2 regions of the Paenibacillus sp. GCM10027628 genome follow, and region 1 is predicted to be linked to the other one. Evidence: riboswitches for the same ligand, from Rfam matches in the RefSeq annotation. Region 1 holds a riboswitch; the other holds the start of a gene.
What was found. A riboswitch is a leader RNA that binds a small molecule or an ion and turns the genes downstream of it on or off. The one in region 1 is predicted to bind cyclic di-AMP.
Positions count from the first base shown of each region.

Region 2: another riboswitch for cyclic di-AMP. It lies ahead of ACFQZT_RS18400 (stalk domain-containing protein); the one in region 1 lies ahead of ACFQZT_RS29820 (C40 family peptidase).

Region 1 covers NZ_JBHTHA010000048.1:124,329-130,876, forward strand. Annotated here, with positions in the region: gene yyaC (spore protease YyaC) at 1-483, opposite strand, end outside; gene ACFQZT_RS29805 (glycosyltransferase family 2 protein) at 579-1,748, shown strand; gene ACFQZT_RS29810 (phosphodiester glycosidase family protein) at 1,760-3,232, shown strand; gene ACFQZT_RS29815 (hypothetical protein) at 3,216-3,875, opposite strand; gene ACFQZT_RS29820 (C40 family peptidase) at 4,045-4,941, opposite strand; cyclic di-AMP (ydaO/yuaA leader) riboswitch at 4,943-5,094, opposite strand; gene ACFQZT_RS29825 (permease) at 5,165-5,758, opposite strand.
Region 2 covers NZ_JBHTHA010000025.1:14,040-20,587, forward strand. Annotated here, with positions in the region: gene ACFQZT_RS18370 (molybdopterin molybdotransferase MoeA) at 1-697, shown strand, start outside; gene ACFQZT_RS18375 (hypothetical protein) at 781-906, opposite strand; gene ACFQZT_RS18380 (dihydroorotate dehydrogenase) at 954-1,052, opposite strand; gene ACFQZT_RS18385 (GNAT family N-acetyltransferase) at 1,188-2,378, shown strand; gene ACFQZT_RS18390 (hypothetical protein) at 2,353-2,721, opposite strand; gene ACFQZT_RS18395 (polysaccharide deacetylase family protein) at 2,726-3,430, opposite strand; gene ACFQZT_RS18400 (stalk domain-containing protein) at 3,809-4,600, opposite strand; cyclic di-AMP (ydaO/yuaA leader) riboswitch at 4,605-4,756, opposite strand; gene ACFQZT_RS18405 (PspA/IM30 family protein) at 4,985-5,671, shown strand; gene liaF (cell wall-active antibiotics response protein LiaF) at 5,908-6,548, shown strand, end outside.

The sequences.
Region 1 (6,548 bases):
GAGTACGCTGTAAAGCGAAGTCGTCTGCAGAATCCCATACTGTTTCGGTCCGTCCGCGTTTACAATCGCAGCGATCGTATAATCCCCGACCTGCGGAAGCACTTTACCTAACGATTTGCCCGGCGCCAGCGGTTGATTGGACACTTGGTACAAACCCACGGATTGTTTCTGCCCTAAGCACGCATCGATTGCTATAATTACGCTACCTTCAGGAATTTCCTTCAAGCGCTCCACGAGATTACTGGCATCACAAGGCGCCTCCAAAGTGCCAATAACCATGGGATATCCCGCTTCCCTTAGTCTTGAACCAACAAGAGGGCCAAGCGCATCACCCGTTGAACGATCCGTTCCTATACATACAAATGCCACAGTATCCGGCTTGAGCCCCTTCTCCTTTACGATTTCTAAAAGAAACAGCCTCAGCTGTTCCCCATTTATTTTTCTCCAGTATTGCTCCTGAGTCCCAGCACGTTGTTCCCCCATAAGCCCTCCTCTTCAAGCCTTCAGGATGATTGCTCCTTGCTTCCGCCCAATGTTATAATGCGGTCAACTTCTATTCTTTCACAAGGAGGTGCACCATGTCCACCCTCGGAATTGTCACAATCCTGATCCTCCTCTACTGGATTATCATGTCGTTAGAAGCCTATCGCGGCTTACATCTGATGCATACGCTGCCCAGGTCAATCAAGCAACCGGACAAGCCTCCCCTCGTATCTGTGATCATTGCCGCCAAAGAAGAGGAGTCCACCATTCTCGATACGGTACGGCATCTGCTCTCGCAAAATTATCCCCGCCTCGAGATCATCGCTGTCAATGACCGTTCTAAAGATGCTACGGGCGTCAAGCTTGAAGAGCTGCGCAAATGGTCCGAATACAAAGAGGGCATACGCACTCCGTTGCAAATCATTCATATCACCCATTTGCCGGAAGGCTGGCTTGGCAAGAATCACGCCCTATATCAAGGATATTTGCAAGCTCGAGGTCAGTACTTGCTGTTTACCGATGCGGATATTATTTTTTCACCTGCAACTATATCGGATGCCGTCGCGTTTATGAAGGAACATGAAGTGCATCACCTCACGCTGACGCCAAATATGATCGCCCGAGGCTCGCTGTTACGAGGCTTCGTTCATTTTTTTCTGTTTTCATTTTCTCTATTTGTTCGTCCATGGCGGGCCAATATTGACGGCTCCCGCCGCCAAGGCATCGGCATCGGAGCCTTTAATATGGTTAGCCGCGCCGCCTATGAAGCCATCGGCACACACAAGTCCATCGCGTTGCGTCCGGATGATGACTTACAGCTCGGTATCTTCCTCAAACGCGCAGGCTTTAAGCAAAAAGTGCTGTCCGGCAAACACACCCTGCAGGTGGAATGGTACCGCTCACTTAGGGAAGCCATCACTGGATTGGAGAAAAATCTATTCTCCGGCTTTCATTACAGTTTTGGCATTGCTCTGCTGGCCTGCATCGGGCAGCTGATTTTCTTTATATTCCCATGGCTAGGCCTCTTGGTCTTTTGGGATTGGAAGGGTGTCGCCCTCAGCATCTCCGTTATCCTGCAAATCTGGCTGTATCGCATTTTGATCGATCGAATCATGGGCAAGCGTGGGAGCGAAGCCTACCAGCTTCCTATAAGCGCTGCGCTTCTTCTTTATACCATCATTCGCTCGGTCTGGCTCACTTGGAAACAGGGTGGCATCTATTGGAGAGGAACGTTCTACTCCCTGCGCGAATTAAAAAAGAAATAAGAGCGGAAGGAATGAACGCAGCCATGCTTATCAAACACAAAATTGCACACCTCGGAGTACTAAGCGGCCTGCTGGTCTCAGTTTTCGCCTTACCTAACGCCGCATCGGCGCAAGATTCCGTCCAGACCCAAAGCCGTACCCTTTCCTACAACGGTAAATCTTTCACAGCCCAATGGATATCCGTCGATCTCAAAGATCCTTATATCCGCGTGAAGCCAGTGACTGCAGAGGCCGGCATCGGGCACGACGAATCTTTCGATTCCATGATGACAAGAAGCCATGCGCTAGCCGGCATCAACGGAACTTTTTTCGACTCCTATGAAAAAGACGTCACCAAGCGCTACCCGAATGGCCTGCTCATCGACTCTGGTGAACTTATACACTCGGGAATCAATTCTGCTTTTCTCGTACTAGCTGACAAAACAGCCAGCTTGCAGCGTATCGAAACTACGCAAAAAGTCACCGTTAACCACCAAAATAAGCCTTATACCTTTACCGCCTGGGGTATAAACAAATACTATGGTGATTCGGAAAACGATCAAGTCGTGTGGTATACCGGAGCATTTGGGAAACGGGTTGATTTTCCGAACTCGACCAAAGCCGTCATTCAAGAGGGTAAAATTACTTCCATCACTCAAGACGGTGTTGATATTCCCGAAGATGGGTATGTCTTGCTTATCGGTTCAAGCGCCAATAATTCAACCTATGTGCTACCGAATATTCATGTCGGAGATCCTATTAAACTAGCAACAACCCTGAACAACCTGGATTCAGGCAGCAGTTCGGCTTTACCCGCTGTGGATGCTGCGGTCGGCGCAGGTCCCCGACTTCTGACCAATGGCCTTCCCGATATTGATTTTACGAGAGACGGCTTTACCGATCCCAAAATAACAACGAATGCCAACGTTCGAAGTTTTATAGGCACGGATGATTCCCATCGGCTTATCATAGGCACACTATCGACTGCTACGATCTCCGATATGGCGCAAGTACTTTTGGAGCTGGGGTTAACGGATGCGATGAATTTGGATGGAGGCGCAAGTTCTGCCTTATTCGCCAATGGATCGATGCTGAGGAATCCCGGGAGGGCGCTTAGCAATGCGCTTGTTGTGGAACGATTAGAGCAACCGCAAATTCAGGTAGAGGTCAATGGACAATTCGTCCAAGAGTTTAGAGGGTATTTGCAGCAGGAGACGAGCATGGTGCCATTCCGCGGCATTCTGGAGCGAATCGGAGCGCAATTTGATTGGAACGGTACGACTCGCACGCTAACGGTACAGTATGGTATCAACCGGCTTCAGCTGCAACCGGACCACTCCGTGATGTTCTGGAACGGAAATGCCGTTACTTTGCCTGAGGCGCCGACCATCGTCGACGGACATATTTATATGCCGCTTCGTGCGGTTATGGAATCGTTGGGCGGTAGGGTCAACTGGGATCCGCAGCTTTTCCGGGCCTCGCTTACGTTTAATGTACCCGGTTGATACGCACAATTCTGTAGTAGAGCTGGCCGCTCACTTGCTGTTCCACTTCCAGATATCCTTCCACATGGACATAATCACCCGTCATATAAGTGGATGCGTCAGATGACTGGGCGTGTGTCATGAACAGTAGAGCGGCTTTTTCATTGCCGACTACGAAACCAACTTGCTCTTTCACTTGAAATTTATCGAGCACCGTCCCATGATGAGACCTCGCTATATGATGAAACCGCCAAGCCCCTTCTTCTTTTATCATAAAATAGAGCACGCGATTTCTATGATGATTACTAAATTCTCTCGTAACGCCGATCATGCAAACGTCTTCGCCCAACCTAAGAAACTCATCGATTTCATAGGATTTTAATCTGAGGCGCATCACATTCTTTTGATGAATATAAGTCTCCATCTCATCGATAGAGCGTTGATCCCTAGGATCCTGCTTCGTGGCGTAAAAAACTTCTTTAATAAACGTATCCGTTTGCAGGCTGCGTGCGCCAAGAAAATGGTTGTAAGTTTTGAAAAAGCGCGTGATGACTCCCATAATCTCCTCTGGAATTGCGGCCGCGATTTCTTTTGTATGTAAAGTACCGATGGATTCGGATTGTTTTTTCCTATGAAACCATTGTTTCCAAACACTTAGTTGCATGGACAACTCGTCACCTGCTTTCTCACTTCCAAACATTCCTTCATTATAGGTGAAAATCAATAAAAATTCGATAAAAATCGCAGAATTTCGCACAAAAAAAAGAAACGCCCGCTTTCGATCCTCTCTTTGAAGAGAGAATTGAAAACAAGCGTTCAAAACCTAACCTTACTTACAGCACTCTTTTCGCTCCTACGTATCTAGCGCTCCAGTACGAGCTTGCCAAACTTTCGATGGCAACTCCTCTTTTGTTAGTCGCAGAAATGAACTCATCATTTCCAACATAAATGCCGACGTGATCGATCGATTTCGATCCAAAGAAGACCAGGTCCCCTACCTTCAAATCCGTTACCGGCGTTCCTGCCTCATTGTGCATATCACCTGATGTTCGCGGCAGATCAATCCCCTTGGATTGAAACACATAGCGTACAAAACCGGAGCAATCAAACCCGTTCGGGGTTGTCCCTCCCCAAGCGTACGGCACGCCCATGTAAGCGTTCGCCGTTTGTATGATTTGATCCGTCATGGACGGAGCAGGCGGTGCAGCTGGAGGTGCTGGTGGCGGTGGTGGCGGTGGCGGTGCGATCCAAGCCGGTTTATGCGACTTGCCATCAGCATCTACAATCGCAATCTGGTTTGCTTCGTTCCACTCGATAGGCGAGCCGAACGTTTCGGTAATAAACCGAAGAGGTACGTATGTATTCCCTTGATAAAGCACCGGGCTGCTCTCCAAGCTGATTCTTTTTTTATCCACGATCGCTTGCTGCACATCTGTGGTCAAAAGGATCGACTGCTTGTTTCGCGTCAAGCCAACAACAACTTCATTCCCCTGCTTAGCCCATGCTACTTCGTATCCAAGCTTCTCAGTAAGAACCCGAAGCGGAACTTGAAGCACACCCTTAGCATCAATAAAAGGCTGGACTTCCGGAAATTGCACAATCTCATCATTGATCTGCACTTTGACCGACGAGGATGGCGCTGCTGCTTGTGCCTGTGACACAGAGAATACGGGTACTGCGGCGCAAATTAATGCGCATGAGCAAATAAGACGTTTTGCAAAAGCTTTCAAAACTTTGCCTCCTTGAAGCCTCCGAGGTTAGTTGACGGGTTCGGGAAGAGGTTTTCCCTAGTGCGCTCTAGCATAGCAGCGCTCATTCACCCCAGATGAAGAAGTCCCCCGTACCGGAGCTTTTGCTGCTCCGAGATTCGGCATTTTTTTACTCTGATAGACTAGCATAAATCGAGCTTTATTTACAACTTTTGCGAATTAGTAATTGTTGCCAATCACTCTATCAATGAGCTGCTATATCCGAGATGAAAGACGCTATAAGGAGGGCAGCCATGACACCGCCTGCGATTCTAGCACGAACTATGGATGATTGTGACGCGGCTTGCATTCCCGATACTCCGATATTCTTGCGAAGGGTACGATAATACAATATCGCCCCCACAACAATCAAAATCACCTCCAGTGATCCGCTAATAGCGGGCCATTGCCATAGGCTGAATCCTAGCAGTGGAAGCCCACCCACATTCCCCGGCAAGATCGGCATATCCATACGATGAACAAGTAGATCCAATACCCAGTGGCTAAAAGTGAGTAAGCCAATCGTGATCCCGCCTCTTTTCCCCCATAATTTCCAAGCAACCAAAGCCGATAACAAAGCAATGATGCCTGCACCGACCAGTGAATGCGTATAATCGGCGTGAATGATACCTTCCCCATACCCTGTTCCATGACTATCATCGATCTTTTCAATCCCTGATAAAAATAAAGGTACGAATATAACATCCAGTAGTTGTGTACTCAGCATGAGCGCCCGGATAGGCACCTCCGGAGTTTTTGCTTTTACGGCAGCTGCAAGCCCAAAATGTCCAGCAAACATTCAAATCCTCTCCTTTTTTGTTTTCTTATGGGAATACACTCTGCCTTCCAGCCAACCGCATAAAACCGTAAATAAAAGCATAAACACAATAAATGACATGAGGCCCACCACTTTCTTTTGCTTGTTTACTAATTTAATTAGCATTATAACTAATTATATTAGTTTTATCAATGCCTTTCTTTCTGGACAAAATAAAGAAGCTTAGCAATTCTTGCCGAGCTCCGCGTTATTGGCACACTCATCCACAGATGGGTTCTATCCCTTCCATCAATAATATGAGATAAACCTCTATCGAGGTCTTTCGAAGATGTGCGACCGCGTTAAGCTGAAGGTTTATTCGCCAATAAGAATTTAGTTTTCCGACACATCGGAAACTTATAAATTCATATGTGGTGAAAAAATCCGGCCGTTGCCGGTCCTTATCTAAAGCCATACGTTTGGGAACGAACTTGCCTTTGGCAATCCTCCACCTTCTCGAGAGTCATGACTTTATTTCCCCTCGCCCATTGTAACGATGAAAAACATCTCTACAGCACGTGATACTTGTTGTTGTACGCTTTGCAGCTCTCATGGTGGCTAGCCCCTTATTCAGCTTACATTCCCATTAACATGCTTCCTACGGAAGCAGCTAGCGGTAAATTTGGACGCGCGTCCTACTCTGGTTTTTTCTACGATGCCTTCACGGACGGTCGAACCCTCCGTGGGTTCTCTTCCCTTTCCGCCACAACAAAAAAGATCACCTTTACGGTGATCTCAGCCTGTTGAGAAACCTCAGCAGGCTTTTCTTCAT
Region 2 (6,548 bases), on a different contig from region 1:
CCGCAAGCCCAAGGTGGCCATCTTTTCTACGGGTTCAGAATTATTGAATGTAAATGCCCGCTTGGAACCTGGTCGCATTCGCAATAGCAACAGCTACATGCTGGCTGCACAAGTAGAGGCTGCAGGCGGCCTGCCGTTAATCATGCCTGCGTTGCTCGACGATGCGCACCAGGTGCAAGCCGCGGTGGAGCATGCTTTGACGCAAACGGATCTTGTCGTCACTTCCGGCGGTGTCTCCGTCGGTGATTACGATGTGCTCGTTGAACTGTTTGGCCGGTGGGCCGGCAAGCTAATGTTTAACAAAGTGGCGATGCGGCCGGGTACGCCAACAAGCGCAGCTGTTTGGAGCGGCAAGCTGTTGCTGGCTTTATCCGGTAATCCGGGTGCGTCGTATGTAGGCTTTGAACTGTTCGTTGGTCCGCTGATCAAGGCGATGCAGGGATGCAAGCATCCTTACCCGGAACCGATGACCGCAAAACTCGAAATTGACTATGGCAAAGCTTCCGCGTTTCCGCGTTATGTGAGGGGAACGACCCACGTCGAAAACAGTTGTCTATGGGTGAGACCCGCAGGAATCGATAAATCCAGCATCATGGTGTCCATTAAAGATGCGGATTGCTTGATAGAACTGCCTGCCGGCGGGCAAGGATTCCACAGAGGCGACCAAGTCGTCGTGTATCGAACAGGTGTTGTATAACAATGAAAAAAGCCAGCCTTTAGCGCTTCTGAAGAAGCTTAAAGGGCTGGCCCAATGTTGTTATCACGATGGGAGATGATACATTAGATGAACGTGCGAAGAATGATAACTAGTAAGACGTAAAGTACCAGGATCGTACCTGCTGAAGTCCAAAGTCCGCCGCCTACAGGAGTCCCGCAACCGCAACCATAGCCTGCTGCATATGACAAAAGTGTTCCCTCCCTTTATTCGTTTTTTTCGATGAGGGTTTTTACTATTAGTAAGGGAAAATTCCGCGTGTGATAATGACCAACAAAATAAACAGAACAAGAATGGCACCTGCAGATGTCATGCCGTATCCAACTGCTCCACTCATGGGTCATCCCCCTTTCCGAGAGTTCTAATACAGCATATGTCTAGGTGACATTCGCTGATTGGACGTTTGCCCTTCCCTGCAGATTTAACAATCCTGTTTGGAAAAAATTGAGTTATTGAAGAAGAGGTGACATGAATGAACGAAATTCGTAGATTACGGCAGGAGGAGCTCTCGGAGAGCTTCTCGCTGTCCGAATTTGCTTTTCAATTTGAGTTGACACCCGAGGAAAAGGCTGAACGGATTGGCTGGACGGATCCGAACCAAGTCTGGGGATATTTTGTCGATGGCGCTTTGGCTGCCAAACTAACGATTCTTCCTTTCCATACCTGGCTTGGCGGCAAGAGCTTCGCTATGGGCGGCATTGCCGGTGTGGCTACATGGCCTGAGTACCGCAGGAATGGCATGGTTGGCCAGCTTTTGAGTCAATCGCTGAAAACAATGAAAGAAGCGGGTCAAACGGTGTCTTTCCTGGCGCCTTTCAAGTTTGAGTTTTATCGCAAATACGGGTGGGAAGTGTATGTAGAATATTTGAAGTACGAGATTCCCTCGGATAAACTGCCTGAGTTCCAAGCGGCGGAAGGCAGCCGAATAGTACGCGTCGCTAAAGACTGGGAGCTTCTTCATCCGATATACGAAGCGTATGCGATCCGCTTCAACGGGATGTTGGTGCGGGATGAATTTTGGTGGAAAGAGCGCTACTTCAGGTTCAAAAAGGGGACGGTTGCCATCTACTGCAACCCGCAGGGGGAGCATAAAGGCTATGTTTTCTATCAGGTCAAAGACAAAGTGGCGACGATTCACGAAATGGTGTTTTTGGACGAGGAAGCGAGGCGCGGTTTGTGGAAATTCATTGCAGATCATGATTCTATGATCGACAAGGTAGAGTTGAATGCACCAATTGACGACGCACTGCCCTTCCTGACGCATGATCCGAAGTTCAAGCAGGAGAAGATTACATATTTTTCGGCTCGAATTGTAGATGTGGAAAAGTTTCTATCGCAATATTCGTTTAAAGTCCGAGAATCAGCAGAACCCTTGTGCTTGCGCATATCGGATTCTCATGCGGATTGGAATCATGGCGTATTTCGTTTGGAATTTGCTGAAAAAGGCAAGACAGCACGTGTTAGGAAGCTTGCCGAAGGAGAGATACCTTCTGAAACTGAGATTCTCAGCTGCTCCATTCAAACCCTGACCACACTCCTGATGGGTTATCAGAAAGCAAGCTTTTTAGCCCAGGTCGATCGGTTAGAAGGGGCTCCTGAGCTTATTCATATGTTGGAAAAGGCTGTTCCGAATAGGACTACTTATCTGGCTGACTTCTTTTAAGATACGGAAGTAAGTGGTATTGTTTGAGAAACGGCTTCAGGTTATGGCTGAAATGGAAGTGGGAAAAGGATAGAGGCGGCTTCAGTGGGACATGGACCACAAGGCCGTCTTTTGGCGGTTCAATTGTAAACCGGCCTGATAGCGAAGTGATTGACTTGAGCCAAGCTGTCGTCTCATGCCGGACCTGCTCCGTGCAGGGGAAACGCAAGATGACGCGTTCGGTGGACGGTTGGAAAACTTCAACATATGACAACTCCGTAATCGGTCTTTCCGGCTGGATTGAGCTATACATCCATTGGAAGAAAGCGAATAAGGCGATTGTTCCTATTTTGAGCACTGTCATTCTGTTACTTGTTCATCCTCGAAATCAAATCCGTCACGGTCAGAAATTGATAGCCTAGTTTCTTAAGTTCAGGCAGTACGATTTTCAAGGCTTCCACAGTCTGCGTACAATCTCCCTCTAAATCATGGAACAAAATGATGTCGCCGTTGTGAATGTTGTTCAAGACGGATTGGACGATTTTTTGAACTCCCGGCTTCTTCCAGTCTTTGGTGTCTTGGTACCATGACCACATGACCACTGTGAAACGATCCTGCTTGGCCAGCTCCAAAAGCGATTGGTTGTAGAAACCTCCAGGCGGACGGAACACATGGGGCGTTTGTTCGGTAATGTCAAAAATGATCTCCTGCGTCTGTTCAATTTCTTCCTTCAGCTTTTCCGGGCTGACGTGTTTGAGAAAATGATGGTCATACGTATGGTTGGCAATCTCATGGCCTTCGTTCACTTCGCGAATCGCAATTTGAGGGTACATCTGCACACGTTTGCCCAGCACGAAAAATGTTGCTTTGGCATCGTACTGCTTAAGCACGTCAAGCACTTGAGGGGTGTAGACGGGATTCGGGCCGTCATCAAAAGTTAGAGCGACAAGTTTTTGGTTCGTTGCCACATTCCAAACAACTTTGCTTTGGGGAACAGGCATGGCTGCTGTTGAAAATAGAAGGAGAACAACGAGTTGAATGAAAGTCAAAAACTTGGATACCGGTTTGCGCATGGGTTCCGTACCTCCAGAAATCGTGCAGATAAAGGCTAGTTTCTGGATTGCAAATGAAACCTATACGCAGGCGGAGAATGTTAAATATGGGAAGGTTTCAAAAGTTCATATGAGAAAAACCTGGCTAATAGCCAGGTCGTCTTTGTCAATCCGCCATCTTCTCGTCTGGAAAGATGAAAAATATAAAAAATTGGACCCATGATCCTTGGGAGCAACGTTTCAGTACGTTTGTCTCCATTTTTTAAGCATGCCCAGAATTTCATAGAAAGGGTATTCCTAACGTTTTTGTTCTGTAAAGGATTTAAACATTAACTAGTAAAAAAAGCTGAGCGTTGAAGAGTGAAATCTCCAGCGTTCAGCTTTTTTTGCATGGAACCTTTAGTTCGATACCCGATAGACCTTAATGGATTGAATGCCAAATTGTTTCAAGGATTCCTTGGAACCGGGAATGAAAATGTCAAGATGATTCCCTTTTACAGAACCGCCTATATCCGTGGCGTAAGCATACATTCCGCCAGCTGGCAGACCGTTAAAGCTATAGCCTTCGATATAAAGCTTGGAACCGAGCGGGATTACGTTAGGATCAACCGCAACCGTGCCAAGCGCTAGAGGATTACCAAGATAGTCCACAGCGCCAAAACCGCCGTTTTCGGAAGGATCAGCTGAATAGGCAGTCGCATCAAACTGTTCGTAGTCGGGAGCGTGATGATTGCCGTCTTTGCTCAAGATAGCAAGCTTACTGCCGGAGTCCCACTGAACAGGAATACTGGAAGCTTCGGATATAAAGCGAAGTGGCACATATACGCGGCCGTCCTGGTATTCAGCGTGAGATTCCATCTCCACAGAGGCATTATCAATTTTTGCTTCTTTTTGTCCTGAAGTCAACGTGATCGTGTGTTTCTCATTATTCAAAGTGACCTTGATCTGGTCTCCTTCTTTTTGCCACTGAAGGGCATATCCAAGTTTCTCGGTTACAAAGCGAATCGGGACCTGCGTTGTGTGATTCGTATCGATAAAAGGCTGTGCATCCGGAAAATGGATAAGATCATCGTTAACTTGAACTTTCACGTCCATTTCAGCCGCATGTGCCGAAAATGGTGAAATAAAGCCTCCTACCAAGACTGTGGCGAACACAGCAAGGCTCGTTAGCCCTTTGGCTACTCTATTCAATTGGTATTCCTCCTTCATGAGCCTCCGAGGTTAGTTGACGGGTTCGGGAAGAAGGTTCTCCCTAGTCTGCTTCAAGAATCAGCAAATATTCACCCCAAGTAAATCGTCCCCCGTACCGGCACTTTGTCTGTGCGCCGGACTCGGCTTCAAATAGTTTAGCACTATCGGCTTCAATGAAACAACGACCAAAATGTGGGAACCCAGAGTGGATACTGGACCTTGGTCTAGGTTGAAAAACAGTCGCGGGTCCGTTTTGACCTCGTTGGCTTTGGTTTACGATAGTAGCATGAAGGAAGCAAAGGTCGGCAGCGAGAGTGGAGTCAACGGCAATTACTCATTCGCAAGGCAACGATTTTAAAATAAATGGAACATGGGGTGCGGTAGATGAAAGTGTTGAATCGGATCGGGAAAATGGCGGAGGCTGCTTGGAACGAAGCGGAAGAGCGTTTGGATATGCATGAGCGCAACGGCGGAGCTGCAGGCACATCGTCATCGAAGGTAGCAGTCTTGGAGGAGCGCTATCAGGATGCGCTGCAGCGGGCGTTCGAGCTGCGCCGGCAAAGCGTGACCGCAGACGAGATGGCGCAACTGCGCAGCGAGCAGGCCGAGCTGGCGATGCGTGCCGGCGAGGAGGAGCTCGCACGGCTCGCGCTGCAAGAGAAGCTGCGCGAGGAAGCGGCGTGCGAGCACTACCGCGCGCAATACGCGAGCTGCCAGGACGAAGTCCTCGCGCTCGCGGAGGAGCTGCGGCTGCTGCGTGCTTCGCTTGCAGCAGAAGCGTCGCGCGGCGGCGGGGCCGCGCCGCACAGTGACGGCGTGCAGCCGCCGGGCGGGCCGCACGAGCAGGGCGCTCGCGACACGCTGCGCGAGCTGGAAGTCGCCGGCCGCGAGCTCGGCCGCGAAGCGCTGCAGGGGCTCCGCGAAGCGGGCCGCCTGTCGCGGGATACGCTGAAGGAGGCCGGCGGCAACCTTCAGCAGGAATGGCACGCACTGCGCGGCAAGCTGCAGCATGACTGGCAGCATCGCCGCGGTAATGAGCGCGACGAAGTGAACAAGCGCGGCAGGAAGTAGTTCTTTCTGCGGATTTTACAGTGACTCGCAACTGAAGCAAACAGGTGCACTTCTCAGTTCAAACGACCTTCATTTCGATGCTCAAGCCTTGCGGCGCAAGCATTTGCTTCTTGGAGGTCGTCCATTCTTATGGTATGCTAGGAAAGATGCAAAACGGGCTCATTTTGTGTAAGAAGTATAAATGGTTTCTTAAAAAGAATCATGAAAGATAAACGGCAGCCAGAGGAGGTGCAACGATGGGAGAAGAAACCAAAAACAACCGTAACCGGAATACAGCGCTAGTGCTGATTGGAGCCGGTCTTTTTTTGCTTCTGGATCATACGATTGGCTTTTTTCCCATTCTTGCGGTTGTCCTCATTCTGCTAGGCATTCATCGACTCCGCTCGCGCAGGGAACGCAAAGGCTACGTATTGATAGGCGTGGGGGCCGTTATTTTATTTGGCAATCATATCACGATTGTTTTATCCGTTGTCTTGATTTCGCTCGGTTTGTTCTTCATTCGTTCCAAGCAGGTGCATAGGGATGATTCGTACATCCAAAAGCAGAAGCTGGTGGATAGCGTCCGTCTAGGCAGGGAGCCTTGGATTTTACGCAACAGCAGTATATGGTACATTCTCGGGGAAACTTATATCGACCTGTCCCTGGCCATCCTGGAGCAAAAGGAAACGACGGTAATTCTACAAGGCGTTGTCGGCGATGTGGACATAAAAGTGCCGGATGATATCGGTGTTACCGTGACAGCCTCTGTGACCCTTGGTCAAATACAAATTGCAAGCGAGCGAGAAAGCGGCGTGTTGAATAAGCTCATGTGGCAGTCCGCCAATTATGACAATTGTGATCATCGGGTGAAACTTGTTCTGTCTTACATCGTAGGAGA